Spirulina major PCC 6313: one gene and its partner. The protein of the gene in region 1 interacts with the protein of each later gene in a pairwise test. Links are inferred from orthologs where the notes say so. Each region holds a gene or a part of one and is shown in the gene's direction. Other genes may lie near its edges.

The links.
Region 2: the proteins of lpdA (region 1) and pcrA interact in binary tests that used the Escherichia coli proteins (3 or more experiments, as listed by UniProt). The link is inferred for Spirulina major PCC 6313 from one-to-one orthologs.

The regions. Positions count from the first base shown.
Region 1 is NZ_KV878783.1:4,072,773-4,088,044, reverse strand. Bases 10,777-13,594 are described here. They hold lpdA (dihydrolipoyl dehydrogenase), read left to right. Parts: upstream 10,777-11,382; coding sequence 11,383-12,807; downstream 12,808-13,594. Other genes in these bases: trpC (indole-3-glycerol phosphate synthase TrpC), read left to right, coding at 13,036-13,594; SPI6313_RS18035 (Abi family protein), read left to right, coding at 10,777-11,193. In the rest of the region: SPI6313_RS18070 (cytochrome c biogenesis protein), read right to left, coding at 1-1,691; SPI6313_RS18065 (cytochrome c biogenesis ResB family protein), read right to left, coding at 1,772-3,574; SPI6313_RS18060 (hypothetical protein), read right to left, coding at 3,713-5,530; bifunctional pyr operon transcriptional regulator/uracil phosphoribosyltransferase PyrR, read right to left, coding at 5,563-6,102; SPI6313_RS18050 (caspase family protein), read right to left, coding at 6,187-8,352; sat (sulfate adenylyltransferase), read right to left, coding at 8,588-9,751; more of SPI6313_RS18035, read left to right, coding at 10,312-10,776; more of trpC, read left to right, coding at 13,595-13,923; SPI6313_RS18020 (DUF5340 domain-containing protein), read left to right, coding at 13,996-14,277; SPI6313_RS18015 (pyridoxal-phosphate-dependent aminotransferase family protein), read left to right, coding at 14,337-15,272. UniProt on the Escherichia coli protein: Lipoamide dehydrogenase is a component of the glycine cleavage system as well as of the alpha-ketoacid dehydrogenase complexes.
Region 2 is NZ_KV878783.1:3,419,761-3,435,187, forward strand. What follows is about bases 368-3,340. They hold pcrA (DNA helicase PcrA), read left to right. Parts: upstream 368-678; coding sequence 679-3,003; downstream 3,004-3,340. Other genes in these bases: pheA (prephenate dehydratase), read right to left, coding at 368-456; SPI6313_RS15080 (type ISP restriction/modification enzyme), read right to left, coding at 3,040-3,340. Outside these bases: more of pheA, read right to left, coding at 1-367; more of SPI6313_RS15080, read right to left, coding at 3,341-6,450; bchD (magnesium chelatase ATPase subunit D), read left to right, coding at 6,749-8,716; SPI6313_RS15090 (Ycf51 family protein), read left to right, coding at 8,942-9,490; SPI6313_RS15095 (iron-containing alcohol dehydrogenase family protein), read left to right, coding at 9,508-10,641; SPI6313_RS23625 (hypothetical protein), read right to left, coding at 10,815-10,970; SPI6313_RS15100 (hypothetical protein), read left to right, coding at 11,194-11,463; SPI6313_RS15105 (hypothetical protein), read right to left, coding at 11,585-14,470; SPI6313_RS15110 (biotin transporter BioY), read right to left, coding at 14,528-15,202; biotin synthase BioB, read right to left, coding at 15,180-15,427. UniProt on the Escherichia coli protein: A helicase with DNA-dependent ATPase activity. Unwinds DNA duplexes with 3'-5' polarity. Translocates on single-stranded DNA with 3'-5' polarity. Initiates unwinding more efficiently from a nicked substrate than double-stranded DNA.

The DNA.
Region 1 (15,272 bases):
TCCGGTTTCGTCACCACGACATGGGGGTCGGTGGTGGGGGTGGGGACGGGGGTCGGGCGGAGTTTGTAACGAGCGGCTGCGATCGCCACCAAGAGCAAATCCATCCCCACCAGACCCGCGACAATCCACTGCGATCCCCCGGTGGCGAATCCATAACTATGCAACCCGGTTCCAAGGACAAAGTTAACGCCATACCAGGCCATCAACACCGCATTGAACCCCACCACACTCGTTACAGCCAACCCAAAGGAACCGAGCCACCCCATGAGACGACCGTGGAGCGGGACAACGTAACACATCAACGCAATCAAGGCCCAGGTTTCTTTCGGGTCCCACCCCCAAAAGCGTCCCCAGGAGAAATGCGCCCAGATGCCACCGAGAATAATCCCCGTCGTGAGCAATAACACACCCACTTGCAGCACACCGTAATTCCATTTGCTGAGTTGGGCGATGCGGGGGGATTGGGGGGCGAAGAGATAGAACCCCAGCAGGATATGGCCTAACCCCAAGGCCAGGGCGAAACTGGCGTAACTCAGGGTGATCGTCGGGACATGAACCGCGAGCCAAAAGTTATCGCGCAGGACGGGGACGAGGGGGCGGATGCTGGGGTCGAGGACGGCGGGGAGGCTGTCGGCGAGGAGGAGGCAGACGATGGAGAGGGGGGCTGCGGCGAGGAGGTAGTAGCGGGCGCGGTGGCGGAGTTCAAACAGAAGCGCGATCGCTGCCACCCCAAAACTGACCCAAATCACCGATTCATACATATTCGTCACGGGGGGACGACCGGCGATCTGCATCCGTTCCACAAAGCCGTAGCCGTGAATCCCTAACCCCGCCACGAACAGCCCGATCGCCCCTTGATCCCATTCCTGTTTCCCCGTGAGGACGACGAGCAACATCGTGACGAAGGCGATCGCATAGAGTCGCCAAGCTTTGGCGAAGGGGTGGAGGCGATAAAAGCGGGTTTCCCGTTCGAGGGGGACAGTGTCGGGGTACACCGTCGGGCTGAGGTCGGCGAGGGTGTCGTGGAGGGTTTGGGCTTGGCTGGCGAGATCGTCGGTGTGTTGGCGATAACTGCGGCGCAGGGATTGGTAGAGGCTCGTGATTCGTTCCGCTGTGCTGTCAGGATAGAGGGTCGCGGTGTCGGCAATGCCGACCCATGCACCGTGGCGATCGCTGGGATGGGGGACGAGGGGCAAGTCTTGGCTGCTCACCGTGCCGATCAACAGGGTGAGGCGGTCTTCGAGGCGCAGGGCTTCCCGTTCAGCGCGGCTCAGGTCTTGGTCTTGGGCTTGGTGTTGGTGAGCGGTGGAGACGATGCCGCCGAGGCGCGATCGCATCAACTCCCCAAAGGTGAAATACTTTTGCTCCGGATCTAGCCCCACTTCTGCTTTTAACGGGCGATAGTTGAACAGAATAAACGGCTCTTGGTTCCAGTCGCGATCGTTAAACAACAACGCGAGATAGGCCTGGAGTCCGTCCAACCGTTCCCCATTGGTGGCGGTGTAGGTGGTACGACCGTGGATCTGCTGCACTGTTTCCCGCGCCACCGTATCTAACGGCTTTTTCCGACCGTCCAACTGCACCGCTAAATCTTGCAGCGGTGCAAGGGGCGAGGCGGGAAATTGACTGACGGGAACCAGAATCAAAACTAAGCCTAAACAGAGTCCAATTAGGAATTTTGCAAATTTCATGGGTTCAATGGAAAGGTTCAACAAGAGCAGTGATCGGATTCTTTCACCCAATAGAAAAAGGGTCGGGGATGAGGGCCTATCTAGGACGGGGAAACGGGTTCAGGTGTTGCGATCGCGCTGCTTAATTCCGCCTCAGACTCTGACGCGAGGGGAACGGTTGACGACTCAGTATGCCGCCATTGTTTCACCACTGCCGGGCCATAGAACATCACCGCAATCCCGCTAATCACCAGCGCCGACCCGATCCAGGTTAACGCCGTCACCCACGCCGGTTCCCGCTTCACTTGCAGGGTGGATTGTTTCAGATCCCCCGGATTCCACGAGGCTTGGGCCAGTTTCCAACCGTGATACCAGGTGGGGTGATTCATCCACACCCGCCGAGCTTCCACCCACTGCGCCGCCGGATCAATAATCTCAATCTGACTTGTCCACATCGCCACCGACTCCGAGCCTTCATTGCGATCGACGATGAAATCATCCAACTGCACCGCAAAGGGCAGTTGCAACAGTTTGGGCGTAAAGGCGGCCAGGGTTTCCCCGCCGTCGGGTTCGTTAATCACCGTCGGTTCTCCCCACGGTAACCAAGCCTCAGTTCCTGCCGCCGTGCGCACACGCAGGGCGGGCGATCCTTCGATGCCCGGCTCTTCAACGGGGACAATCTCGCGGTGTAGTTGGGCATGGTCGAGCACATCGGCAAGGCGAATCTGGAAATCTGCCCAGCCGGGGGTGACGGTTTGACCGAGCTTAAACGTCCCGGATTTGACCCCTTGGGAGGATTTCGCCACGTAATAGCACTGTGTATCGGGCCCGATCACCACATGGAAATAGTCTTGGGGTTGGGGTGGCGCGATCGCATAATCAACCCTCAGATTCTCTGTGAATCCCGTCGTGATCGGCGTGCGCACGGGCGGAAAATCCGGTTTCGCAAACACAAACCACCGCTCTTTTCCCGTCGGAGCTTGCACCGTCAACTGTACCGCCGGATTTTGAAACTCATCCGAGACGCTGATCGGCTGGCCTTTACCGTTGAGTTGAAAATTGGGAAACACTGCCACCACTTGCGCTGTGATATCCCCGACGCGAATCGGCTGATCCGACTGGGCCGCCGTCTGAAGATCGATCACGTTCGATTGATCCAATGTGGTGAGGGTGAGGGTTCCCCAAGGGTGAGAATCAGCATCGGTGGAGGGATGGAGAAGCTGATCAAGTTCGGCCTCGCTCTCAGCGCGGGCGATCGCCAGTTCCGCCGGGCCCATCGTGACCGAACGATAGGGAAGCGGCGCGATCGCCAGCCAGCGATCCACCGTTTGGGCCATGCGATCGCTGCGTAACTCCAGCCGCACCGCCGGATTCTCCACAGCGCCACCCGTCTGAAAACTCACGGTTTTAATCGTATTTTCGCGATAATCCAGCAATTCCAAACCCGCCGCCTGCCGCGTTTTCACCTGCCCATTGGTAATCACTACCTCCGCCTGCGCCAGGGATTGATCGGGCTGGATCACCTCTAAAAATTCCCCCTCCACCCGAATTTGATTCGTCGGGTTTGCATCCGTGCGCACGAGTAACATCCCTTCCACCCCCACATGGATCACCGCCGCCGCCCCCGCAATCAACACAATCAGCCCCCAATGAGTCAAGGCAAACCCCACCTTCCGCGCCCCCCGCCAGGGATAGCGCGACATCGCCGAAACCCCCAAATTCAAAGCCAGCAAAAACATCAAGGCCCCAAACCAGGGACTTTTATAAATCACCTCTTGCACCGTACTCGACCCCACCTGGGATTCGTACATCGTCGCCCCGATCAAAATCACCACAATGGCCGCCATCAACGGCACTGCCAAGCGAATCGAGCCGAATCCTTTCAACAAACGACGGAGCATCATAGTCACGAAGAAGGGAACAAGATAATGTCCCCCATGGTGTCGGTACTCGATCATTTTTTTTGTAGTGAAAGCAGCAAAACCCGGCTCGATCATGCAAATTAATCATGGTTCGATGCATGATTCACCCACCCATCCCACCTACTTGATCGCCGCCGGAGCCTCACCGTCCACCACCAAATCTGTAAAGTAGATCGCCACGTTGGATTCCGGTAACTGTTGATCGGGAACTTTCTGCCAATCAGTCGCTTGGGGAAAGCGGTTTTTGAGGGTCTGGAACCGAGGGCGATCGCGCTCAATCGATCGCGACACCACCAACACCACCCGCAACGGCTCCGAGGTCAGAAACGGACTTTCGCTATAAACACTCATTGCTCGTCCATGGGTTGTTACGAACAATTCGTCAGAATAGGCCAGCGGTAAAACACGCCCATCCACCAATAACCATGATGAAAAAGCACTAATATTATCAAGCCCCAGCGTAATTACATCCTGTTGTGGGTTTTGAATTAGATCTTGAATTCCAGTAAGAATCCCTGGAATATTTTGCGATGCGATGTTTCGATCATAGAGGTATTCTGATGTGGTGAAATATTTAGAATTATTTTGATCTAAAATGTTTTCTTTGGCGAAAGTGCTGACATGAAAAGCATTAGGAAATATGATGATAAATAGCAGGACAAACCAGGATAGTTTTCGTAACTTTTGACGTTGTTTTTTGAGCAAGAGTATTGATCGCAAAAGAATGGTTAAGATAATTATTTCAATGATAATAAAATGATATGATCCATGGCGTGGATTAAACATCAAATAGTTGTACCCAATGCGGTGGGAGAGGTAAGCAAGGGGTAAGAGAGGAATAAAGGCCACACAGGCAGCAAACCTTAAGAGTGATGGGCTAAACTGATGGCGATGATGCCATAGTAGCCATGCCATTGCAGCACTCAGGGGCAAGACGAGAATGGCAAGGGGAATAATTCGATTATGAAAGACAATATCGGAAAAGAAGGGCAACCAGCTATCACTAAAAAAGACAAAATGCATCCACACAAACATACCTTGGAAGAGGTAGAGGGTCGGAACAGCGAGAAGAAAAAGGAGCATGTACCAGCCGCGTGGGTGATCCGGTGAAAACGCTGAGAGTTCTGATTGTTCAATGATGTTAACGGTTTGGGTTAAGGCTTGGTTGATCCCTGAAAGAAGAGTGGGTGGGATGGCAAAACTGAATCCACCGATCGTGAGTAAGATCAGTTTTTGTGGCCCGCTTAGTGACGTTTTGAGATAGAAAAATAATTCAATGACGAGATAAATACAGAGGGCAAACGCAGCGGTGACCGCAGAATATTTCAGCCAATAGACGCTGCCGGCAAGGAGGCCGATCGAGGCAATATCGAAGGCGGTTTTACGGAAGCAGAGTGAGGCGGCTTGGGCTTGCCAGCGGGCGATGAGGTGTAAACCGTAGAGGTAGAGCCAGGGGAGGAGACCAAAGGGGGGAAGTTCGCTGTTCCAGAGGCGCACGGCTCCGCCAACGGAGAGGGCGTAGAGGGGAAGGGTGCAGGCGAGGATGATTTGGACGGGTTGGGGAATTTTGAAGTGTTTGGCGATCGCAAGCCAGCCTAAACTCCCACTCACCAAAAATAGATAGGAGGTAATCCGGGCGGCAATCCCCAGGGGCAGACCAAGGGCAATGAGGGGGTAGTACAGCAGGGTCATGCCGGGGGGATACCAGACAATCCAGGTTTGGGTATCTTGGGCGATATCGGTGGCGCTCGGAAGGGTGAGACTTTGGAGCCAGGGGGTGACACCTTGGCTCAGTTGTTGGGCGGATTTGAGCAGAATGGCGGCATCATCACTGATGTAGTAAGGAATGTGCCAACTGATCGCAAACAGGAGGGTGAGGTTAAAGAGGGCGATCGCATCAGGAACGCGAGGATGTCGCCAGTGACGAAAGATAGGCATGATGGAGAGAAAGATTGCTAGATTGCGGTGGACTAATCCGCTCGGATCAGTTCAACGGCATCGTGGCCGTCGTAGCCTTGGAGATAGACGCGCACCTGTTCTTCGGAGGAGGTGGGTAGATGTCGCCCGGTGAAGTCCGGGTGGATGGGCAATTGGCGATGGCCGCGATCGACTAATACCGCAAGATAGATGCGATCCGGACGGCCAAACTCCCCAACGGCGTTGAGGGCTGCCCGCACGGTACGGCCTTTATAAATCACGTCATCGACGAGAACGACGATGCGATCGGTGAGATCGCAGGGCATGGCGCTTTTGGCGGGGGTGCGCATGCCGATGGCCCTGAGGTCATCGCGGTAAAAGGTGATGTCAAGCTGACCGACGGGAATGTCGCAGGGTTCTAGGGCCATCATTTGGGCGGCGAGGGATTCGGCGAGGGGAACGCCCCGCGTGTGGATGCCGACGAGGACGACGCGAGAGAGGTCGCCGACCTTTTCGATCACTTCGGAGGCGAGGCGGGTGAGGGTGCGGCGAATTTCGTCGGCGGAGAGAATTTCAACAACGGTGGCAGCCATAGGCGATCGCAATTCAAAACAGCAGGAATGATCTTCCTCGCTTACCATAGCCCAATTTTCCGGCAGACTTGGACGCTCTGCTCTTTAAACCACCTGATACACCAAGGGCAACGCAGCCCAGGCTTCCACATGCAAGGCGTAATGATCGCCGCTGTTTTCGGTGGGGGTGAGGGGTTGGCTGGCGGCGTGGAGGTCTTTGAGGAGGGCTTGGGTGAGGGGGAGAGGTTTATCGAGTTCGATGAAGCGATCGCCGTCGCCCTTGGGGGGGGGCAATTGGGCGAGATAGGTGCGCATGGTGGGGAATGGGGCCCGACTACAGATGATATAGAGTTGGGTGAGTCCGGAGGTGCCTGCCATTAGGCCGGTGAGGGTCGAGGGGTTCGAGGGGTGGGGCAGCGTCAGAGAGGTGTTAGCCTCAACGACCCAATGGGATGCATCGCTGGTGGCGGGAGGATAGAGGGCGATCGCTTTACTGCGACTATCCAAACCCACCACCATCGTATAGAGGGGCTGATCACCAAAGTTTTCAATCTGGTATTGCACCATTCCCCCCAGGGGCAGAGTGGTGAAGGCTTGGGCAGTGAGATCCGCCACGGGGGGCGCGATCTGACGAGCGCGGCGGGTGCTCTGGACGGCCAGAATACTGGGCTGGGGTTTGATTAACCGTAGGGAAGCCTGGACAGGCAGTTGCGAGGACCCCGCATTCACCAACAAACGCCACCATTTGGCAGCGAGGAGGGTGGCAAAGGTGGGCACTAAGCGATTGATCGCGAGTTTAACGGCTTCATCAGACCCGCCGATGGTGTTGGCGATGGGCACACCGCCGGCTGAGTAGAGTTCATAGCCTTGGATCAGGTTTTTTTGGGTGCTGGCGATCGCCACGGGGGTTACAGAACCGCTCCGACTGAGGAGGTAGTCCGTCGCTTGCTCCCCGGCGAGCACCACATTAGCAACACTCTTAATATTGGCGAGGGCGCTGGTGGCATCGACCCGTTCAATCCGTTGCAGGCTGTGATCCAGGGCAATGGTTAACCCCAAATTACGAGGCAAAGCTCGCACCCATTCCTGAACGCGATCGCCCACTTGAGGACGGATCTCATTGTCCAAGGGCATCGCCTTCGCGGTCAGTTTCGAGCCTGAGCGCAACTGGAGAATGCCCCCCACCTCGCCACTATTGGTAATGACTCGAACCCGCGATCGCCCCTCCGTCTGATTCCACACCCACGGCACTATCCCCCCCAATTTCAACTGCACCTCGTTGGAATTGGGGTCTACCGCCGCCACATAGCCTTCCCCTCCCGTCGGGGCACTGGGGGTAATGGCGTAGGGGAGCACCGCTTGCGGAGTCTTGGCTTTGCCCCGCAGGTAGGGTTGTTGATCGGCAATGGGAACGAGGGTTTCGCTTAAATGTTTGAGGGTCATCAAGACCGTGGGCGAAGGGGTCATTTCCCAGAGCCATTGGGTGAGGCTATAGGTTAATAAGCCCGCACTAAAGCCCCGCCAGCGGCCTTCGAGGGCGGCTTCACTGCCCAAGAGCACCCCTGAATATTGCTCCCAACGGGATGCTGAGGAATGGCTAAGGCGTGTTTTTTTGCCAAGGCGTTGCTGGAGTTGTGCCGCCACTGCTAATTCTGCTTGGCTGGGGTGTTCGGCGGGGGCATCGGGATGAGCACGCGATCGCCAACTCCCCTGGAGCAACTGCCCAAAACTTTGATAGGCGGTATCAAGCACCACCGTCACCCGCCGCGTCGCCAGGGACTGCACCAGCAGCAGCAGGGTTTCTTCGAGAATGCCATTGCCCACCACCTCCGTCGCTTCGGCGGTTTCGCGGTCTACGGACACGAGGCGATTAGTGAGGATCGTTTGTTCCGGGTCGCGGTGGACTTGGGCCCCGTAGCCGCTGAAGTGAAAGACCACCGTATCGTCTTCCCGGGCCTGTTTGATCAGATGTTCTTGGAACGCCGCTTCAATATTTTCCCGTGTCCCTTGTTGATCCGTAATCGTGACAATATCCGCCGGCTGGAACCCCAACCGATGGATCAACACTTCCCGCTGCAATTCCACATCCATCCCACACCCTTCTAAAGAGGGATGGTGGGGATAGTTGTCGATCCCCACCAAGAGTGCGAGTTTGCGGCGATTTGTTGCGGTGACGGTTTTTTGGTATTCTGTCGCAGCCGCTGCCCAACTGGGGGGTGGAGCGATCGCGCCTGCTCCAGTGGCCAGTAGTGTGAGCCCGACCTGTTGCAAAAAGGTACGTCGATCCAATCTCATACCAACCTATGCTGCTGATGTGCGAATGCTTTGCTATCAGCCTATCAGCAATTGGTCATCCTCAACAGATTAAAAACCCAATACCGATAAGCTGACATTATACGAGAGCGCGTCTCAACCCAACCCCAATCCCCGTAACCCATCCCGACAACCAAACAAGGGGCTTAAAGCCCCTTGTCTTTCACCGTGAAGCCGATTTTGACGGCGAGCCCTAGCCCTGCATCGCCCGGATCAACTCCTGCGCCACTTCCGGCCGCGAAAATTCCGGCGGCGGTAATTTCCCATCCCGCAACAACGCCCGCACCTTCGTCCCCGACAGATGCACCCGCTCTTCCGGCGCACTCGGACTCGTTTTCGTTGTCGCCATCTGACCCGTGCGGGTGCAATAGAAAGCGTGCTCAAACTTCATCGGGATAATCCCCAATTCATCCGGCTTAAACTCATCAAAAATATGCTGAGCATCATAGGTTCCGTAATAGTCCCCCACCCCCGCATGATCGCGCCCGACAATGAAGTGTGTACAGCCGTAATTCTTCCGAATCAGGGCATGGAAAATCGCCTCACGGGGGCCCGCATAGCGCATCGCTGAGGGGTTAATCGCTAAAATCACCCGGTCTTGGGGGAAGTAGCGATCCATCATGATTTCATAACACCGCATCCGCACATCCGCCGGAATATCATCGCTTTTCGTTGCCCCCACCAGAGGATGCAAAAAGAGACCATCCACGGTTTCGAGGGCGCATTTTTGGATATATTCGTGGGCACGGTGGATCGGGTTCCGGGTTTGGAAACCCACGACGGTTTTCCAACCTGCCTCTTGAAACTTCGCCCGCGACACGGCCGGATCGATCTGATACTGCGGAAAGAGCGGATGGGGATCGCGCTGCAACAACCAGATGGGCCCCGCTAGATTAATCGGTCCTTGGTCGTACACCACTTTCACGCCGGGGTGCTTGTCTTCGTCGGTGCGATAGACGTTCACCGCTTCGTGGGTTTTGTTGTAGCGGTATTTTTGGGTCAGTTCGAGCACGCCGACAAATCGCCCGCTGGGATCATCCAAACGCACCCAGTTTCCTTCTTTGAGGGGTTCGGCGATCGCTTCTGTCACGGACAGGGTCACAGGCACTGCCCAGGGGAGACCGTTGGCGAGGCGCATATCGGTGACGACGGTTTCATAGTCGTTCTGCTCCATAAAGCCGGTGAGGGGACTAAAACCACCGATCGCAATCATGACTAAATCGGAAAAGGCCCGCTCGTCGAGTTGAACGCGGGGCATGGTTTCGCCTTGTTCGAGAAATTCTTTGCCTTCGGCTGCGGTGGCAATCCGATTAATTAAATGCCCGCCGTGGGCCGGAATCTGATCGTGGGTGCTCATAGGTGCTGGATTGTTTGGAGTTCCGGCTATTGATCCTAGCAAGAGGTGGTCTGTTCCGTATAGTTTTCAAGCGAGGCGGGGCTGGGTTTGAGCAAAGGCGCGAATGTCTTGGGGCAAGGGGGATGATTACAATCGAGGGAATGCGAGGATCAGGAGGGCCAAGATGCTCACGGTGGTTTCACCCGAAAAACTGTATCTTTCAGCGGGGACGGTGCTGCGATCGCCCGCCACCTGGCAAGACTATCAAGCCCTCCAGCAACAGCGGGGTGATGCGTCCCTGCCTCGGCTCAAATATCGATTGTTTCCGGGTTGGCCGGTGTCTGAGGGGGTGAGGCGCTGTTTTGCGATCGCCTCTGAACGCAACACCAGCGCCGCCATCCGAGACCTCCGCCAATGTCTAACCGACAAAAAAAGCACCTTGGTTTGAGAATTGCTGGTGCTGATTTTGGCAGATTGACAGACCAAGATCAACCAGCTACACTAGACTGTAATAGAACCCGCCCAGGCTCTTGTATGCAAATACATCCTCAAAGTGGCGGGTCATTTTTATGATTTAAATAATGTCCCAGCGTTTTACAAAGTCTCCTAAAACTGTTGCAGAACAAATTTCGCTGTTGCAAAAGCGTGGGCTAATTATTCCTGATCATAACGACGCTGAACAGTCTCTTTCTCGGATTAATTACTATCGACTGAAAGCATATTTCCTGCCCTTTGAGCGAGATCATACCCATATATTCAAAGAAAATACGAGTTTTTCTGATATTTTAGCCCTCTACACTTTTGATAGGAAACTTAGACTTCACCTCTTAGATGCCCTAGAGCATATCGAAATTTCGATCAGGCGACATTTCGCCTATGAGCTTTCTATGGATTCTGGTGCTCACGCTCATTTACAATCAGGGCTTTTTGATCGCTATTGGCAATCAAATATTGAGTATCTTAAGCAGCGAGTCCAGGAATCTACTGAAGACTTTATCGAGCATTTCAAAAACAATTATTCTGAGGATCTACCTCCTCTTTGGGTCGTTGTAGAGGTAATGTACTTTCGTACAGTATCATATTGGCTTTCATCACTAAAAAAAGATATTGTGAAGCGAAGAATTGCCAAGCACTATCAAATTAGTCCACAAGTTTTAGTCTCTTGGGTACACTACCTTTCAGTCATCAGAAATACCTGTGCTCATCATTCGAGACTTTGGAATCGGGAAATTTTGATCCAACCCAAACAGGTTAAACAAAAGTCTCATATCTTAAACGGTGTTCTAACTACTCAAGGACGAACTTATAATGCCTTAGTGATTATGCTTTATTTAATGGATCAAATCGATCCCAAGCATCGGTGGGGAAAACGCCTGTTGACTCTAATTGAATCTTGTCCACAGCCTAAAGCGTCAATGGGGTTTCCTGAGAGGTGGGAACGTTGTGCAATTTGGCAAAGATAATGGTGATGTGGCTTGTGAGAAAGCAGGGCTGGCAGTGCCCACCCTACAAGAGTATGGCTGCTTGCCCTTCGACGACCCTCAGGGTGCGCGGGGGTGCGCTGAGGGGTGCGATCGCTTCTCCTTTATAATTGTTGGGCTGCCGTTGCTCAACGACCGGCATCCAGTAGACCAGCAAGTAACACAGATCCTATGAGTTTCGATTATGACGTGATCATTATTGGTGCAGGGGTTGGCGGCCATGGGGCAGCCCTGCACGCGGTGCAATGTGGGCTGAAAACGGCGATCGTCGAAGCCGCCGACATGGGAGGAACCTGTGTGAATCGGGGTTGCATTCCCTCCAAGGCCTTATTAGCCGCCTCCGGACGGGTGCGCGAACTGCGCGATCGCCACCATCTCGAAGCCATGGGGGTTCATCTCAGCAGCGTTAGTTTTGATCGAGGCGCGATCGCCAACCACGCCACCAACTTGGTTGATAAAATTCGTGGCGACCTCACCAACAGTCTCAAACGCTTAGGAGTCACCACGATCCAAGGCTGGGGCCGCCTCGATGGGCCGCAAAAAGTCGGCGTAAAATCCGGCAACAGTGAGAGCTTCTTCACCGCCAAAAACATTATTATTTCCACTGGCTCCGTCCCCTTCGTTCCCCCCGGCATCGAGATCGACGGCAAAACCGTCTACACCAGTGACGACGCAGTGCGCCTCGAAAGCCTGCCCCAATGGATCGCGATTATCGGCAGCGGCTACATTGGCCTGGAATTTTCCGATGTGTATTCGGCGCTGGGCTGCGAGATTACGATGATTGAGGCCTTGGATACCCTGATGCCGGGGTTTGATCCCGATATCGCCAAAATTGCCGATCGCCTCCTCCTCAAAGGCCGCGACGTTGAAACCTATCAAGGCGTGCTCGCCAAGAAAATCACCCCCGGTGCGCCCGTGGTGATCGAACTCGCCGACGCGAAAACCAAAGAAACCATCGACGTGCTCGAAGTGGATGCCTGCTTGGTGGCCACGGGTCGGATTCCCGCCACGAAAAATTTGGGACTGGAAACCGTGGGCGTTGCCACCGATCGCCGGGGCTTCATTGATGTTAACGACAAAATGGAAGTGCTCCTCGACGGTCAGCCTGTGCCCAACCTCTATGCGATCGGGGATGCCACGGGTAAGATGATGCTGGCCCATGCGGCTTCGGCCCAGGGGGTGGTGGCGATTGAGAATATGTGCGATCGCACCAAAACCATCCAATACAACAGCATCCCCGCCGCCGCCTTCACCCACCCCGAAATTAGCTATGTGGGCCTCAGCGAACCCCAAGCCCAAGCCAAAGCAGAGGAGGAAGGCTTCAAAATCGCCACGGCGAAAACCTACTTTAAAGGCAACTCCAAGGCCCTGGCCGAAGGAGAAACCGACGGGATCGCCAAAATCATCTATCGTCCCGACACCGGGGAATTGTTGGGGGTGCATATCATTGGCATCCATGCATCGGACTTGATCCAAGAGGCGGCCAATGCGATCGCTGATGGCAAACCCGTCCAAGCGTTGGCCTTCAATGTCCACACTCACCCCACCCTCTCGGAAATTCTCGACGAGGCCTTCAAACGCGCCAAAGTCGCTTAGGGAATCCCCCCCGGCTGCGCCATCCCCCCTTGCAAAAGGGGGCAAAAAATTCCCCTCTAAGGGAGGCAAAGAATGCCCCCTTTTTTAAGGGGGCGCAAAGAACCCCCCCCTTAAAAAAGGGGGGGCAGGGGGGGATCACTCCCTAAGGGGGCGCAAAGAACCCCCCCTTAAAAAAAGGGGGGGCAGGGGGGGATCACTCCCATTGCCCATTGCATATTCAATCAACCTATGGAAATTCGCCGCATTAATCCGAGTCCGTCCGTCAATACTGATCCCCTTTGCTATCAAGCCCGACGGCCCGATAGTGAGCCGCGCCATATTTTAGAAAAAATTGTTTGGCATAAAGAGGCAGAGGTGGAGCGGTGGCGCGATCGCACCCCCCTGATCAAACTCCGTCAACAGATCCAATCCGTCGCCCCTGCCCTCGACTTTTACGCCGCCCTGCGGGATGGCCTCCGTCAACCCGCCCTGATTGCAGAGGTAAAAAAAGCCTCACCGAGCAAAGGTGTGATCCGCGAAGACTTCGACCCGGTGGCGATCGCCCAAGCCTACGCCAATGCGGGAGCAACCTGTTTATCGGTGCTCACCGATGCGGAATTTTTCCAGGGCAGTTTTGAAAATCTGTCCCTCGTCCGGGCGGCGGTCAATATCCCGCTCCTCTGTAAAGAATTTATCCTCTACCCCTATCAAATTTTCCTCGCCCGTAAGCATGGGGCCGATGCGATTTTGTTGATCGCGGCGATTTTAAGTGATCAAGATTTGACCTATTTCGTTAAAATTATTCGCAGTTTAGGGATGACCCCGTTGCTTGAAGTGCATAATTTAGCGGAATTAGATCGCGTCTTAGCCATTGATGGGGTTAATCTAGTGGGGATTAATAATCGCAACCTGGCGGATTTTTCTGTGGATCTCGCCACGACCCGTGACTTGATCACCGCCCGTCAGGATGCGATCGCGGCCCGCAATATCCTCCTCGTCAGTGAATCGGGAATTCATACCCCGGCTGACCTTGCCACGGTACACACTGCCGGAGCAAACGCCGTTTTGATTGGGGAATCCCTCGTCAAACAACCCGATCCCGGTGCTGCGATTCAGACCCTATTCCAAGATCGCTAAGATTGTTAAGATAGTGCGATCGCATCATCACCTATGGGACAATAATTATACCTTTCGCCCCGCCCCTGCTCCATGGATCAAATCCCCTTACCCTCACTAGTTCATTACGAATTGCTGCTCCAACTCTTGGAGCGTCAGAGTATTCATGCGGTGGATCAAAATCCAGCACTCCGGGAGCAAATTCACCAATTGATCATCACGATTCGCAAAGCGTTGGCCCAGCAGCGTCAGATTGAAACCATCTGCAATCAGGCCAATATTGACTATGAGCATCGCTGGTCGTTGAATAGTGTGGGCACAATGGCCAATGATGACGATGTGTTGCCCCAGGTGTTCCAGAGCCTCGAACAATAGCAGCATAGACCCGCTTAGCGGGTTTTAGGTTGCACCCCACTTCTTTTAACTTTCACGCTATGAACGATAAACAAATGCTGATGATTCCGGGGCCGACTCCGGTTCCCGCCCGTGTCCTGCAAGCCATGGCCAAGCACCCCATCGGCCATCGCAGCGGTGCATACAATGCTATCCAAGCGGAAGTCACCGCCCATTTAAAATGGCTCCACCAAACCGAGCATGATGTGATGGCCCTCACCGTCAGCGGTACGGGAGCGATGGAAGCCGGGATTATTAATTTCCTCAGCCCTGGCGATCGCGTCATCACCTGCTGTAATGGCAAATTCGGCGATCGCTGGGCTGAAATCTGCACCGCCTACGGCCTCAATGTCGAAAAAGTTACCGCCGAATGGGGCAAACCTCTCAACCCCGACGATGTCCGCGCCAAACTCCAAGCCGACACCGCCAAGGATATCAAAGCCGTCATCCTCACCCATTCGGAAACCTCCACCGGGGTTCTCAATGACCTTGAGGCCATTAACGCCGCCGTCAAAGAACACGGCACAGCGTTGATCATGGTGGATGCGGTCACGAGCCTCGGCGCGATTTCCGTGCCGATTGATGCATGGGGCTTAGATGTGGTGGCATCCGGGTCACAAAAAGGCTATATGATTCCTCCCGGTTTGGGGTTCGTTGCTGTCGGGCCAAAAGCTTGGGCCGCCTACGAAACCGCCACCTTGCCCCGCTACTATCTGGACTTGGGCAAATATCGCAAAGCCACCGCCAAAGACACCACCCCCTTCACGCCCCCGGTTAACCTCGTCTTTGCCCTGCAAGCAGCGTTACAGATGATGCGCGAAGAAGGTCTAGAGGCGATTTTCGCCCGCCATGCTCGCCACCAAAAAGCGACGCGGGCGGCGGTGCAGGCCTTAGGCTTGGCGACCTTGGGCGCGGATGACTGCGCGAGTCCGGCGGTGACGGCAGTGATGCCCACCCAAGTGGATGCGGAGGCGATT
Region 2 (15,427 bases), 650 kb from region 1 along the record:
GCCCACCGTCGGGTCAGCGCGGAGACCGGCGAGGGCCTCGGTGGTGGAATTGCTGGCCAACTGTTGCGCCTGGGGAAGGTGACATTCTAGCCACCGCTGACATTGCGCCAAGGCCTGAGGGTGAGAATAGACCGTTTGAATCGCCTGGAAATCCGCAGCACAGGACACCAACACATGATGAATCGGGAGAATGAGAGCCTGTTGGATTTGCAGGTGTTCCAACTCCCAGAGGGTATCGAGGGTGACAGCCACGCTCCCCTGAATTGAGTTTTCCACGGGCACCACGGCGAGATCCACCTGTTGGGCAGCCACGGCTTTGAGGGTTTGGGCAATGGTGGGGTAGGGGCAGAGGATGGCTTCATTGCCGGTGTTTTGTTGGAGGCGATTGCGATAGACGATGGCGGCCGTTTCTGCGTTGGTTCCGGGGGGGCCAAGGTGAGCGATGGAAGGGGTCATGCGTCGAGTTCAACGGTGGTGTTTTCAGTGTATTACGAGTGCAGACGTAAAGCCCCCGTTTTCTAAACGGAGGAGTCTGTCAAGTTCCATTGGCCGATCAACGCCATGATCGGAGGGGCGGGGTCTGAAAGCCTGATTTTCCGGAATCATTCACCGAGTCGATACAATGAAGAGCATGACTCTGTTTGGGTCACTGTATTTTTGTTACTTGTATCCTTGCCCATGAGTACCGACTTTCTGTCCCATCTGAATCCTGCCCAACGATGCGCCGTTGAACATTTTTGCGGGCCGCTCCTGGTGGTGGCTGGGGCTGGGTCGGGCAAGACGAGGGCCCTGACCTACCGGATTTTTAACCTAATCCATGAGCATCATGTTCATCCGGAAAATATCCTCGCGGTCACCTTCACCAACAAGGCGGCACGGGAAATGAAGGAGCGGATCGATCGCCTCTTTGCGGATAAATTAGCCCACAAGCACCACAACAAGCCCCTGGATGCCCTGGAACCGGCGATCCAAACGAAGCTGCGATCGCAAGTCTACAAAGAAGTCATCAAACCCCTGTGGATTGGCACGTTTCACAGTTTGGCGGCGCGAATTTTGCGGCTGGATGTGGATAAATATCAGGACGAACGGGGCCGCACTTGGGGCAAAAACTTCACCATTTTTGACGATGCCGATGTGAATGGGGTGGTGAAGTCGATCACCACGAAACAACTCAATCTAGACAGCAAAAAATTCGACCCCCGCAAAATTCGCTACGCGATCAGCAATGCGAAAAATCTCGGCCTCTCGCCTGCCGAATACGCCAAGGAAAACCCCGACTATCGCGGGCGCACCATCGCGGAGGTGTACGAACTCTATCAGGATCAACTGGCGGCGAATAATGGTCTAGATTTTGATGATCTGTTGCTGATTCCGGTGCGCTTGTTTGAGCAAAACGAAAGTGTCTTGGGCTATTGGCACAAGCAATTTCATCACATTCTGGTGGATGAATATCAAGATACAAACCAGATTCAATACGATTTTGTTCGGCTCTTGACCACCAATGGGGAGACTAACCCGAAGGCGTGGGATTGGCGCGATCGCTCCGTGTTTGTGGTGGGCGACGCGGATCAATCGATCTATTCGTTCCGGATGGCGGATTTTCGGATCTTGCTGGGGTTCCAACAGGATTTTGGCGATGGTTTGCCCGATGAGTCCACCCAAACCATGGTGAAGCTCGAACATAACTACCGCTCCCGCGCCACGATTCTCTACGCGGCTAACGAGTTGATTGATCACAATAGCCAACGCATTGATAAAATTTTGCGGGCGACACGGGGCGAGGGGGAGCCGATCTACATTGCCAAAACCGACAATGAACAGACCGAAGCCCGCTTTGTCCTCGACCAAATGCACGGTTTGCGCTCGGATCATCCGGAATTGACCTGGGGCAGTTTTGCGATTCTCTACCGCACCAATGCCCAGTCCCGCGCCTTAGAAGATGCCCTGCGGGGGAAAATTCCCTACACGATTGTGGGGGGGTTGAAGTTCTACGATCGCAAAGAAATTAAAGATATGCTGGCCTATCTGCGGGCGATCGCCAACCCCGCCGACACCGTCAGCCTGCTACGAATTATCAACACACCGCGCCGGGGAATCGGGAAATCCACCCTGGAAAACCTGCAAAACGCCTCCCAAGAGTTGGGCGTACCCCTCTGGGAAATCCTCAGTGATGAAACCTCTGCCCAAACCCTAGCGGGCCGAGCGGCGAAACGGGTGCTGGAGTTTGTGGAATTGATCAAACGCTATCAAGGACAATTAGCCCACGACATCCCGGCGTTACAGTTAGCCCAAGGGCTGCTCAAGGATTCGGGCTATGTGGAAGACCTCCAACAGCAGGACACGGATGAGGCTAACAACCGGATCGAAAACCTCAACGAATTACTCAACGCTGTCGCCGAGTTCCAGGAGGAAAACGAAACCGAGCGGCTTCAAGATTTTCTTGAAAATGCCTCCCTCGCATCGGATCTGGACAATCTCCAAGATGAAACCGAAGCGGTGACCCTGATGACCCTCCATGCGGCGAAGGGGTTGGAATTTCCGGTGGTGTTTATGGTGGGGATGGAGCAGGGGTTGCTGCCCAATGCGCGATCGCTCCATGACCCCGCCTCCCTCGAAGAAGAACGCCGCCTCTGCTATGTGGGCATCACCCGCGCCCAGGAACAGCTATTCATGACCCATGCCCAAATGCGTCGTCTCTGGGGCAGTTCTGAAAGCTGTGTGCCGTCGCAGTTCCTCAGCGAATTGCCGGAAGAGTTTGTCAGCCAACCTGATCGCTTTCACCGCCGCCGCAAACCCAAGGCCGTTGATGATTCCCCCCCGAAGATTGATAATAATCCTGACAATTGGCTGGTGGGCGATCGCATCGTCCATGACCAATTTGGTGAAGGGGAAGTCACCCATGTGTTTGGCACAAAGCACAAGGTTCACCTAGGGGTGAAATTCCCCGGCATCGGCAAAAAGGTGATGGACCCCCAACACGCCCCCCTAACGCGGGTTTCTTAGTTCATCACTGCTAGGCAAGGGGCTTAAGCCCCCTTGTTAAGCCCCTTGTTCGGATTTCCAGGGGTGGAGGTGGGTTTTGATGGTGTGATAGTTAGCGTCAAGGTCGGGTTCGAGGATGAGGATGGCGGCGAGGCGGCGGGCGGTGTGGATGACGTGGACAAATTCGTCTTGTTTAAGGGGACGATCGATAATTTTTTCGGCGCGATAACTGAGCCATTTTTTGATGACTTGATAGCCGCCCAGGGTGTAGTGCCAAACGCGATCGGGGATGTTGCACCAGTAGGCGCGATCGTTCAGGTAAATATCGTAGGTGTGTTCGCCGAGGCGGGCGATGCGCTCTGAGCCGAGGGTGTCGCGTTCGGTGGGGGTGTAGGGGCGTTGGATGGCTTTGCCTTTTCCGGGCATGGTGGGTTTGCCGTTGCCGCCGTAGCCCCAGTTGGCAGTAAGGGCGAAGTCTTCGGGTTTGAGTTTTTCGCCGTGGGTGGTGAGGGGAACGGCGATGATTTTGAGGGGGTCGCTGGGGGTTTGGGTGACTCCGGGGACGGGGGTTTCGGGGTCGAGAAGGGCGGCGAGTTGTTGGCCGAGTTGGGCGGATTGTTGGAGGTGTTTTTTGTGGTTTGGTAGTGGAATTCGAGGCCAGTCTTGTTTAAGTGCATCGCCGTTTTCGGTGCGATATTGCAGAGAATAGAGAATAGCTACGCAATGAAAAAACAATGCTTCTGATGTGATGTCTAGCGATAAGTTACGCAGGTAAGCAATCGCATTAGGCGAATAATTCATGGTGAATTCACCATCGCCTAATACATGTTCTGAGCCATTTTGAAATAATCCCCCCCACACATCAGGAGGCGTTTTCAAAGGAAATAAGTTGGCTCCACGTTCAATAACATGTCCGGAAGTGAGAAGGCCAGAAATGCAAGGCGGATCAAAGTCTCTTCTGTGTTTTTGTGCTGCGGCCAACCATAAATTTTGATTTGATCGTTGGACTTCAAGATATTCTGTGCGCTTACGATCTAATAAGTCTGTGTTTGGTTCCCAGTACAGCCAACGCTTATCAAAAGGTCGATAGAGATACTCGACAAAAAATCCTTCCTCTATTCCTTGACTCAAGAGAAACTTACGAACATCTTTGGGATTAAAGGTTCGCGTCTCTTTCATAGCAATAGGATATTTACGTTCGATTTCACCGTCACTCTTCGTGCGATCAAAATACTCTTGTATTTTAAGCTCAAGTTGTTTTTTGTCGATGTCAACCAGAAAACTATCGCGGCTTGTTTTAACGCCAGGAAATGAGATCGGTAAGAGGTCAGTTAACAACGGCCAATCGAAATAGGCGGCGGTGACAGTTTTGGGTTTGAGGGGTAGACCGAGGGTAAGAGATGAGGTGATTTCTTGATAATTGGGTTTGGATTCTGTCAAACTTTCAGCCATTGCCTTACACCGTTCTACCGCACGCGCCTGATCAAAATCTCGATAAAAAATTTGGCTCGCTTGAGATTTTTTACCCTTCATCAGTAATGCGATCGCTGTTCCCACTCTGATACCCGCTGAAAATCCTGGAATTGCGAAAACAGTTTCACTCGTGCGGCCATCCGGTGAATATTCTGAAATGATGCGATCGCCGTGTAAATTATCAATCCAAACCCGATCAAAAACCTCTAAATACCGTTCCCGCATTCCCGTAAACGACAACCCATCCAACCACGAATAATTAGAAATAAAACAAACAATGCCCCGCTCCGTTTGCTCCACAATTCGCCGCTCCGCCATCCGGAAAAAGCGCACATACAGATCATTCAAACCCTGACCCTGGGGACGCGGCGCGTGCTTCGTTTCCCGATACGCATCCGATAACTCCCGCTCCTCATCCACCGCAATCCCCGCAAAACTGTTGTACGGCGGATTGCCAAGCACCACCAAAATCGGCTTGCTTTTTTTCACACTTTCCGCCGCATCCCGCTCCCGTTCCAACGCCGGAAAATTCGGAATCGGCAACGGCTCACCCTGCCGCCAACCCGTCAACGCATTCGTCAAGAAAATCCCCACCCGCTCCTGATCCTTGCCGTACAGTAATAGCGACTCCCCAAACTTGTGTAACAACAAACTCACCTGTAAATGCGCCACCACAAACGGAGCCGTGAGGATTTCAAAGCCAAATACCCGCTTTAAAACAATCTCCTTTAAACTTTCAGATGTTTCTAATGATCCCAACCCAGAATCCTCAGACTTTGCCCGTAGCGTCGCCGCAATGTGTTCAATCACCGCCACCAAATACGCCCCCGTTCCACAACAGGGATCGAGAATATACACCTCCTCACTCGCCAACCCATCCGCACAATTCAATTCCTCCCGTAAGACCCGATCCACCCGCGCCACCATATAGCGCACCACCTCCGGCGGCGTGTACCATACCCCTAACTCTTTACGCAAATCTGGATCAAACGCTTGCAAAAACGGTTCATAGAAATATTGCACCGCCTGACTATCATCAAACGTGCTGAAAAATTCCGATCGATTCACCCGATTAAGCGCCGCCGTTGCCCCATCTAAAATCGGAATTAAACCGAGTAATTCCAACGTTTCTGGATCACTCAAACGATGGAACAACATTTGCAAAATCGGCACACGCAAAAACCGCCACGATCGCTCCCAAGCAAACTCACCTTTTGACCCCTCGCGATGCCACAACACCCACGCCGAAAAAATGCCATAAAACAGCGTTTGCACCAAGGTAGATCGAAAAAAGCGATCGCCCCGTTCCGCTTCAAAATGAATCCCTAACGCCGTTTCAAAACTCTCGCGGATCATCTGAAGCGCAGGCAAATCCGGCTGTTGCTCGATCCGTACCCTGGCATCCCGCGCATAGGAGGCGAGAAACCACGCCACATCTTCCGGTGAGGCGATCGCCGCCGTGGACAACATCGCCCGTTGCAAATATTCCGTTAACGATTGCCCCCACTGGGTCGCCAATGCCCTCGGATTTTCGGCCAATTGCCAAAATTCCGCCTCGGTTTTCGCCAAACTGAAAAACTCTAACTCGACCTTTTCCCCATCCCCATCACACCCCACCAGCAAAAATTCGCGAAAATTCGTCACCAACACCTGACGGTATTTCAGCCAATAGTTATGAACTTGGCTCGATCGCGCCGTTTTTCGCACATTCGCGCCGATGCCCTTGGCCTCAATCACGCCACGTTCCGGGTTCGTCGGGTCTTGGGGGCGATCGCCCTCCTGCTGCCGAAACTGTGCCGCCGTAAACAGCCCCCCATCGGGCATCCCCGCCCCTTGATTGCTCAGGCCCGTAATACAGCGCACCTTGGGCTTGAGTTCTGCCCCCAAGCCATCGAGTAATTTCTGTAACGCGGGGTAGTGGGTGGTTTCCGCCACCGTTGCCCCCGTGGCCCGGTTGGCTACCAAATCCCGGATATATTGCTCAACCAACGACATCAGCGCATCCTCTCGGTGGGGTGTTCTCAATCAAACCTACACGAAAATTTGAATTATCATTATCGGCAATGCCTTAAGCTGCGATCTCCATGACCATCAACCCCTATCAATGGACAATCGAGCGCTATCACTAGGACGCGGCGAGAAGGAGCGATCGCTCCCCTAGCCTTTCCCGACCTGACCCTCTCCGTTGCCTCACTGATTCAGTCCTCATCATTCCCTATCCCCGTGGCGATCGGTGGGGGCCGGGGGATGTTTTATGATAAGAGCTTGACCCTGTTTGCGATCGCTGTTTCCTATGCCCACCACTGCCCCTCGACTGAATACCAACTTTCCCCTCACCGCCGTTGTTGGCCAAGAAGCGATCAAACTGGCGCTGTTACTCACCGCTGTTGATCCGGGCTTGGGTGGGGTAGCGATCGCGGGCCGACGCGGCACAGCCAAATCCGTGATGGCGAGGGGGATTCACAGCCTCCTGCCCCCCATCGAAATTGCCCAAGGCTCCTATTGCAACGCCGCCCCCGAACCCGGCGACGACACCGAAATCATCCCCTCCCCCTTCGTGCAAATTCCCCTCGGTGTCACTGAAGATCGCCTCCTGGGTTCCGTCGATGTGGAGCAATCCGTCCAACAGGGTCAACCCATCTTCCAGCCCGGCCTCCTGGCCCAAGCCCATCGCGGCGTGTTGTATATCGACGAAATCAACCTCCTCGACGACCAGATCGCCAACCAACTCCTCAGCGTCCTCACCGATGGCTGCAACCGGATCGAACGCGAAGGCATCAGCATCGAGCACCCCTGCCGCCCGATGTTGATCGCCACCTTCAACCCCGAAGAAGGCCCCCTGCGGGAGCATCTGTGCGATCGCATCGCCATCACCCTTTCCGCCGATGGGGTGCTCTCCCTGGATCAGCGCGTTACCGCCGTCGGCCAGGTCACCGACTACGCCGACAATCCCGCCAAATTTGCCGAGCAATACCACAGCGACAGCGACGGCATGAAAACCGATATTCTCCTCGCTCGTGAATACCTCAAAGAGGTGACGATCAGCCACGATCAGATTAACTATCTGGTGGAAGAAGCGATTCGAGGGGAAGTGATGGGTCATCGGGCGGAACTGTTCGCCGTGCGCGTTGCCAAAGCCGCCGCCGCCCTCGAAGGTCGCGATGCAGTGGCCGCCGATGACCTGCGTAAAGCGGTGGAATTGGTCATCGTCCCCCGCTCCACCGCCGCCAACCGGCCCCCGGACGACGAGATGCAACCGCCGCCGCCCCCACCGCCGCCGCCGGAGGATCAAGCCGATGAACCTGAAGATCAAGACGAAGACGACGACGACCAAGATGAAGACGACGAGCAACAGGACAACACCCCGGAAATCCCGGAGGAATTTGTTTTTGATATTGAAGGGGTGATCCTCGATCCGTCGGTGCTTTATTTTGCCCAAATGGCCAATAAACAGGGCAGCAGTGGCTCGCGGAGTATGATTTTTTCCGACGATCGCGGCCGCTATGTCAAACCCATGTTGCCGAGGGGGAAGGTGCGCCGCATTGCCGTGGATGCCACTCTCCGCGCCGCTGCACCGTATCAAAAGTCTCGCCGTCTTCGCAATCCGGGGCGCACCGTGATTGTGGAGCAGGGGGATTTGCGATCGAAACGTTTGGCGCGGAAGGCGGGGGCGTTGATTGTCTTTGTGGTGGATGCGTCGGGTTCGATGGCGTTGAACCGGATGCAGGCGGCGAAGGGGGCGGTGATGCGGCTCCTCACTGAAGCCTACGAAAACCGCGATCAGGTGGCGTTGATTCCCTTCCGGGGCGAACAGGCGGAGGTGTTGTTACCGCCGACGCGATCGATCACGATGGCGCGGTTACGGATGGAAAAACTGCCCTGTGGCGGCGGTTCGCCCCTGTCCCACGGGTTAACCCAGGCGGTGCAGGTGGGCACGAATGCGAAGATGTCCGGGGATATTGGCCAGGTGGTGATCGTGGCGATTACCGACGGGCGCGGTAATATTCCTTTGGCAAAGTCCCTCGGTGAGGAACTGCCGGAGGAAAAGCCGGATATTAAGGCGGAATTGCTCAATATTGCGGGCAAAATCCGCGCCACTGGCTTTAAGTTGCTGATGATTGACACGGAAAAGCGGTTTGTCGCCACTGGGTTCGGTCAAGAATTGGCCAAGCAGGCGGGGGGGAAATATTACCGGATTCCCCGTGCGACGGATCAAGCGATCGCATCCATGGCCCAAGATGCGATTTCATCGATGCGGTAATGCGCCTACCCGAATCTCTCCGGCTGTGTCTCCTCCGTCCAAACTACTGCTGATCCACAATGTTCTAATCTTGACCCAGTCTGCGATTGATCCCTCTCTCCGTCAGGGCAGTGGGCTAGAAGCTCGCACTACAGAGAATTTCAGCAATGGCAGTGTGAGCCTCTGGCTCACTCATACTCGTTCCAGACTCCCTTAAACTCTTTCCAGTTCTAACCCTGATTAACGATGCAAATACCCAACGATTTCGCGCTTTATACTCAATGGCTGGCCTACGCTACCGGGGCTTTTTTCCTGCTGATGCTCCTGGCATTTCTGTTGAAATGGGGGATTCGGTTTCGTCTTGTGGGGGCGACGGCTTTCACGGCGGTGCTGACCATTGGGGCGTTTGGCCTGAGTTTGGGGCTGTTTAGTCACACGGACATTCCGGGAGCCGTGCGCTATAACTTAGTCTATGACGATGCTGCGGCCCATGTGGTGATTGTGGTTGACCCGACGGTGACCCCAGAACAAGTAGAAGCAACCCTCCAACAGGCTGCCCTCGACATTGCACCCTTTGGCCGGTTGGGGAATAATGCTCAGGCGGTAATGGTGCGGGCGCGGACAGTGCTCCACCCAGAACCGGGGATCTCTCTCCCCCTTTACCTCGGCGAAGCGGTTAAATTATCTCAAGACCCTGATGCACTTGGCCGTGGCCAAAGTGAAGCGATCGCCATCCAACTCTATTCCGAAAATTTCGCCCAACTGCCCCCGGCCCCTGAACCCACTGATACTTAATTGAGGTGATTTCTCCCATGACTGATCCGACCTTGCACGCTGCACCTGTAACCCCCACGACCCGAACGGTGACCCCGTTGGCGATCGCACCGGCCCAGGTGTTGCGGGGCTGGGGGGCGATCGCGCAATCCGGGTCAGTCTTCGCCGCCTTGGGTCAGCGACCGCTGGTGGTGGGGGGCGATCGTAGCCTCGCCGCTGTGGAATCCCACCTTTTCCCCACCCTCACTACCCATAACCTCACCGTCACCACCGCCACCTATCACCCCGACTGTTCCGAAACCAGCCTCGCCCACTTGGAACAGGCCACAACCAACCATCAAGCCGACCTGATCATCGGAGTCGGCGGCGGCAAAGCCCTCGATGCAGCCAAACTCCTCGCCCATCGCTGTCACCTGCCGATCGTCACCCTGCCCACCTCCGCCGCCACCTGTGCCGCCTGGACAGCCCTCTCTAATATCTATTCCGATGCGGGAGCCTTTCACTACGATGTGGGCTTGCACAACTGCCCCAACGCCTTGATCCTCGATTACGACGTGATCCACACCGCCCCCACCCGCACCCTGGTGGCCGGCATTGGTGACGCGATCGCCAAATGGTACGAAGCCTCCGTCAGTAGTGGCGACTCTACCCACACCCTGATCATCGCCGCAGTACAGCAAGCGCGGATTTTACGGGATATTCTCTTTCAAAAGGCAGGCAGTGCGATCGCCAATCCCGGCAGCCCCGACTGGTGCGAAGTCGTCGATGCCACCGTCCTCCTCGCCGGGGTGATTGGCGGTCTCGGCGGGGCGCAATGTCGCACCGTCGCCGCCCACGCCGTCCACAACGGCTTGACCCACATCCCCGCCGCCCATCCCGTCCTCCACGGCGAAAAAGTCGCCTACGGCATCCTCGTGCAACTCCGCTTAGAAGAACAAGTGCAGCGCAGCCAACTGGCCCACAGTTCCCGCCAACAGCTTCTTCAGTTCTACCGCGATCTCGGCCTGCCCCAAACCCTCGAAGACTTGGGCTTAGGACAAGTGCCCCTCGATCAACTCCGGAATGCCGCCGAGATTGCCTGTCATCCTGATTCTGACCTCCATCACCTCCCCTTTCCGGTCACGTCGGATCAACTCCTCGCGGCCATGGTGGCCACCACCACCCTGTCATAAATTGAGCATCATTCAACGCCCTTAACCGCCAACTGGGAGTCCTCACGCCGAACGTTGAGGCTCAGGTTTTTCCAAAAGCGGGCTGATTGTAAAGTGTGATCAATTCGCCCCCTTTCACAGAGCACGAATACCTACGTGCGAGAGAGGCTTCAGCCTTTGCCCCCGATCCATCACTACAGTACTAGACATGAATGTAATGCTGATGTGGGGCTGACGGTGCGATCGCAAACCCGCCCCAACGGAGGCCCCCCACCCCAGATCACCGCATCCTCCCCCAAAGGCTGAAACGCTCGATAGATCAGCGATCGCAACCCTAGAACCAGGGTCAAGGCTAGGGCGTGATCCCTCAGGGCTGACCCTGATTCCGAGAATTTTGATTGTTTAGGTATTCTTATTAGTTCAGGGGGTGATTTTCTCTACCCATGAGATGGAATTTGCTATAGTAGCTCTCAACACAAAAATCGAGTGTTTGCTAACGCAAATTATTAATTTTTGTGTATGATGAGGTGTTTGTGTTCTCTAGCAATCCATTAACAATTGAAGGAGATTAAGATGAAAGTCAGATATCTGTTGAGTCTTGCCACCGTTGCAACTCTTGGCCTTGGTTTAGTAAGCTGTGCTGCCCCTGAAGCCCCCGCTGACGACGCGGAGGTTGAAGAAACTGCACCGGCAGAAGATGAAACCATGACCGACGAAGAACCCATGGAAGAAGGTGAAGCCATGGAAGAAGGCGAAGAAATGGAAGAAGGTGAAGCCATGACTGACGAAGAGCCCATGGAAGAAGAAGCCGAAGCTACGGAAGAGGGCGAAACCGAAGAGTAATCCGACTCAACCCTTCCATCCGACGCTCCTCACCGCCAAACCATAATTAATCACACGGTTTAAAAGCGAGAGGCCCCTAGGGGCCTCTCGCTTTTTGCCATCACCAGTATGAAGCTCAGATCTAATCGAGTTTTAAGTCCCAGGGGATTTGGGCATCTTCGGCGAGGTGGAGTGTGACCTGTTGAGCGCCGTAGCGGTTCAGGTGGCTGGGATCAGAAAAATAATCGTATTCGGTCTCCCATTGAGTGCCCAAGTCCCGGAAGGTGATGTCAGTGCGACGGGCGATCGCAGTCATGTAGTCAATAAATTGCGCCTCATATTCCCCCCGAATCGGGTCGAGGTAGTCCTGGGTCAGGGGCAAATTCACAAAAATTACCTCCACATGGCGGCGGTCTAAATAACGGAGCAAGCGACTCATCGCTTCATCCTGCTGACCCCGTAACTCGAAATCTTGATAGTCGTTGTCATAGGCACCGCTGACTCTGGGATGGTCACGGTAGTAGGTTTTAGGGTTGAAGCGGAGATCCAAGGCGAGGAAACCATCAGCGGTAATCGGTTCCTGGGTGGCAAACACCGCATCGGGATCGGCATTCTCTTCCAGTTCCTGCTGCATCACGGCCACCGGTTCGGCGAAATGCGTCCGCAGCCAGTCCCCCATTTCAGCCCGGTGGGGATACAGCGCCGACAGGGAACCGACTTGATCTTGCAGCCATTGATTGAGGTCTTGGTATTGGTGACTCAGGTGTTTTTGGAGTTCGCGGGGGGAGACGGCGGGGCGAATCGGGGCGGCGTTCTCTGTTGTGGTCGCGTTGGGAGGGAATTGGCCGCGCTCGATTTGCCCGTAGCCTTCGGATTGGGCGATCGCTTCAAAGGTCTGATCCGGACGACCACTATTAAACGCCCGCGCCCCATCCGCCCACAGCACCACCTGCGGCAACTGCTCCGGGGTCAAAATTTGCTGCAATAACAGCGACACCACCCGCGCTGTGGCTCCATTAATCCCAAAATTGAAAATATCCAAATCTTGGGGGGCTTGGGGGTTGGCCGCCAACAATTCACTGAGCACTGAGGGATCGATCCCCCGCATCGCCCGTGAACTGCCCACAATCAGAATATCCGGGGGGCCGGACTGCTGCACCCGTTCTTGATAGAGGGCGAGTTTTTCATTGAGGAGCCGATTATTAAAATCCGGATTTTCGGCCCGGGCGGCGGCCAAGATCGCACTGCTCACCGCACTGTGATGGGTTCCGCTGGCGAGATCTGTCTCTAACGATAAAACCGTTTCGCGATCGGAATAGGTATCAGCCGTGACCTGCACCGATCGCCCCCACCAGCGATCCACCTGATGGGTGAGCAAGAGGCCCACCATTGCCCACAGCAGCGCGGCTTTGAGGCCCTGTTGACCGTGCCAGCGGGTGGGGGCGGGCTGCCAGACGGCATCGGGGTGGGGGAGAAAGATCCCCGTGAGACAGCCGGCCCGGTGGAGGCGCGATCGCCACCGTTCCCAGCGGCCACCGTGGCGCGTCGTGGCCGTCACCGGCGGAGATTCTAGCGCCAAGGGAACCGAATCCGCTGCCGCTTCTCCCGCCGCCATCGATTCAAAATTCACCGCCTGACTCCAGAGGGGCGACGACTGTCCCGCCCGCCGACCGTAAATCCGTACCCCGGTAATGCCGTGAATGTGCAGATCCCGAATAAACGGCCCGACAAGGCCCGCCACCAAGGTTTGGCGCGGACAAACCACTGCTTCCGTCATCACATGGAGCAAATGACCGCGAAAACAAAGCTTCACCCGAATCCCTCCTGTGGCGAGAAACCCCTCAATATTCGGGTTGAGCAAGCGTTGTAACAAGAAGGTGAGCGCGACGGGGGACTGCTGCTGGGCGAGGGTGTGGGGGGAAACCGCCAGATCGGGGTCATGGGAAGCCGGGAGGGGTAACCAATTCACCCAAGCGGGATCGGCCTGGAGATGTTCGAGGTCAAGGGGGCTGTGGGGCTGGAGGAGGGTGAGTTTATGCTGGGGAATGCCGTAAATGGCGGCGGCTTTAATGCCTTGGGGGCGGATGGTTGTGAGGCAGTGGCTCACGCCTTTGATCGCTGGGTTGGCGTGGGGGATGGCGGTGGGGAGATTTTCCGAGGGGTGGAGGATGCAGAAGACATGGAGGGTGCTGTCTTGGAGGATGGCCCGGACTTGCAGGCCATCGGCGGCCACCTGTTGATTGAGGAGTCGGTTAATTGCCTGTTCGTCGCCCCATTGAGACCAATGGTGCAGGAGTTCTTTGGGATGGGTGAGATCCACTTGCAGCACCCAGTCGGGGACGGCTTCACCGCTGACCTGGGAGCGGATCACGGCTTCGCGGAAGCCTTCGAGTTCGAGTTCGCGCAGTTGTTGGGCGATAGGTTCGGCGATCAGGGACGGGTCGGGGCTATAGTCACAGCTACAGATCACCCAGAGGCGACGATGGGCGGTTTGGGGGTCGGGGGTTTCGCTGTCGTCGAGGTGGGGCAGTTTTTGGATCAGGACTTTGACGCTGACCCCCAAATGGGAGAGGGATTCACTGAGGTAGCGGGCGATCGCTTCCGGTGCGCCGGTGCGGGCGAGGCTTTCGTTGGAAATCAGCGCCACATCGCCCGGATGTGCCGCCGAGGTGGGGCGATCGCTGCCATGGAGGTCGGCTAAGATAATCGATTCAATCCAAGCTGGTCGCTCTTGGCCGGTGGCGCGGCCATAGAGAATGATTTTGTAAACCGGGTCTGCGGTCTTTTGAAAAAAGCGGTAAAAACTATCGGCATCGGTTTGCAGGGCAGCGGTGAGGCGCGGTACGAGGTGATGGGAGTCCGGCGCAACCTTGTTTTCGAGCAGGAGGTGCAGATTATTCCCCCGGAGCCGAATCCGCAGCCGCAGGGTGGAATCTTGGATGGCTTGGTGGAACCATTGGGAGAGCGAGGGTGGATTTTGGTTAAGGCGTGGCTGCTGGACATCCCACATGCGATCGCGATCCGTCAAAAAAAGAATACTGACTAAACGTTCCCAAGGGGTGAATGGGAATTTTCCATCAATCCCTTAGTAAAACATAATGCGGCGCAAGACAATGGCCAAGACACTCACCCCACAAACCATCGCCACCTGCCCCGGCAACATCCCCAAGGAATATTGAGTCACCCCCTGCAACAGCGTCACCCCACTCTGACGACTCAAATTCACCACCTGTAGCCCCACCTGATAGCCAATCCCCACCACATGAATCACCACCAACCCCGCCCCACTACTGAGGGCTAAGGTTTCTAAACGGGGCGGCCACCGAAAGGCCAACAGACCACAGAGCCACGCACCAGGGATGAAGCCCAAAATGTAACCAAAGGCCGGTTCTTGTAAATAGTCCAGACCGCCCCCTAGGGTAAAAATCTGGATGTTTTGGATGTTGAGTAAACCGAGGAGCATATAGGCCAACTGAGACCCCGCCGCCGCCCAGGGGCCGCCTAAGCAGCCCGTGAGCAACACCGCCCCCACCTGCCAGGAAATGCCCAAAGAGAAGGTGTTTAGGGCCGTGAGTTCCGGCGAGGTTGGGGTGATGATGTAGGCTTCGAGGAATGTGCCGCCGATGGTTAACCCCAGACCAATCAACCCCCACAGCAATTGCTGGAGGGGGGAGACGGGGCGCGATCGCCGTCCCAAGCCCGATCGCTTTTTCTGGGCAGGCTGGGGGCGACGACGCTTACGCGACGGGGGAGTATTCACCAGGAATGGGAGCTTCACCACCCTCTAAACCCAGAGCATCGAGCATGGCGTGATCTGTTTCGGGGGGCTGGCCGAGGGTGGTGAGGTAATGACCAATCAACATCGCATTGATCCCCGCTTTCAATCCCAAGGCTTGGAGATCCCCCATCACCGCTTCTCGGCCCCCGGCATAGCGCAGAATTTGATGGGGCAAGAGGAGGCGAATCAGGGCGATCGCATGGAGTG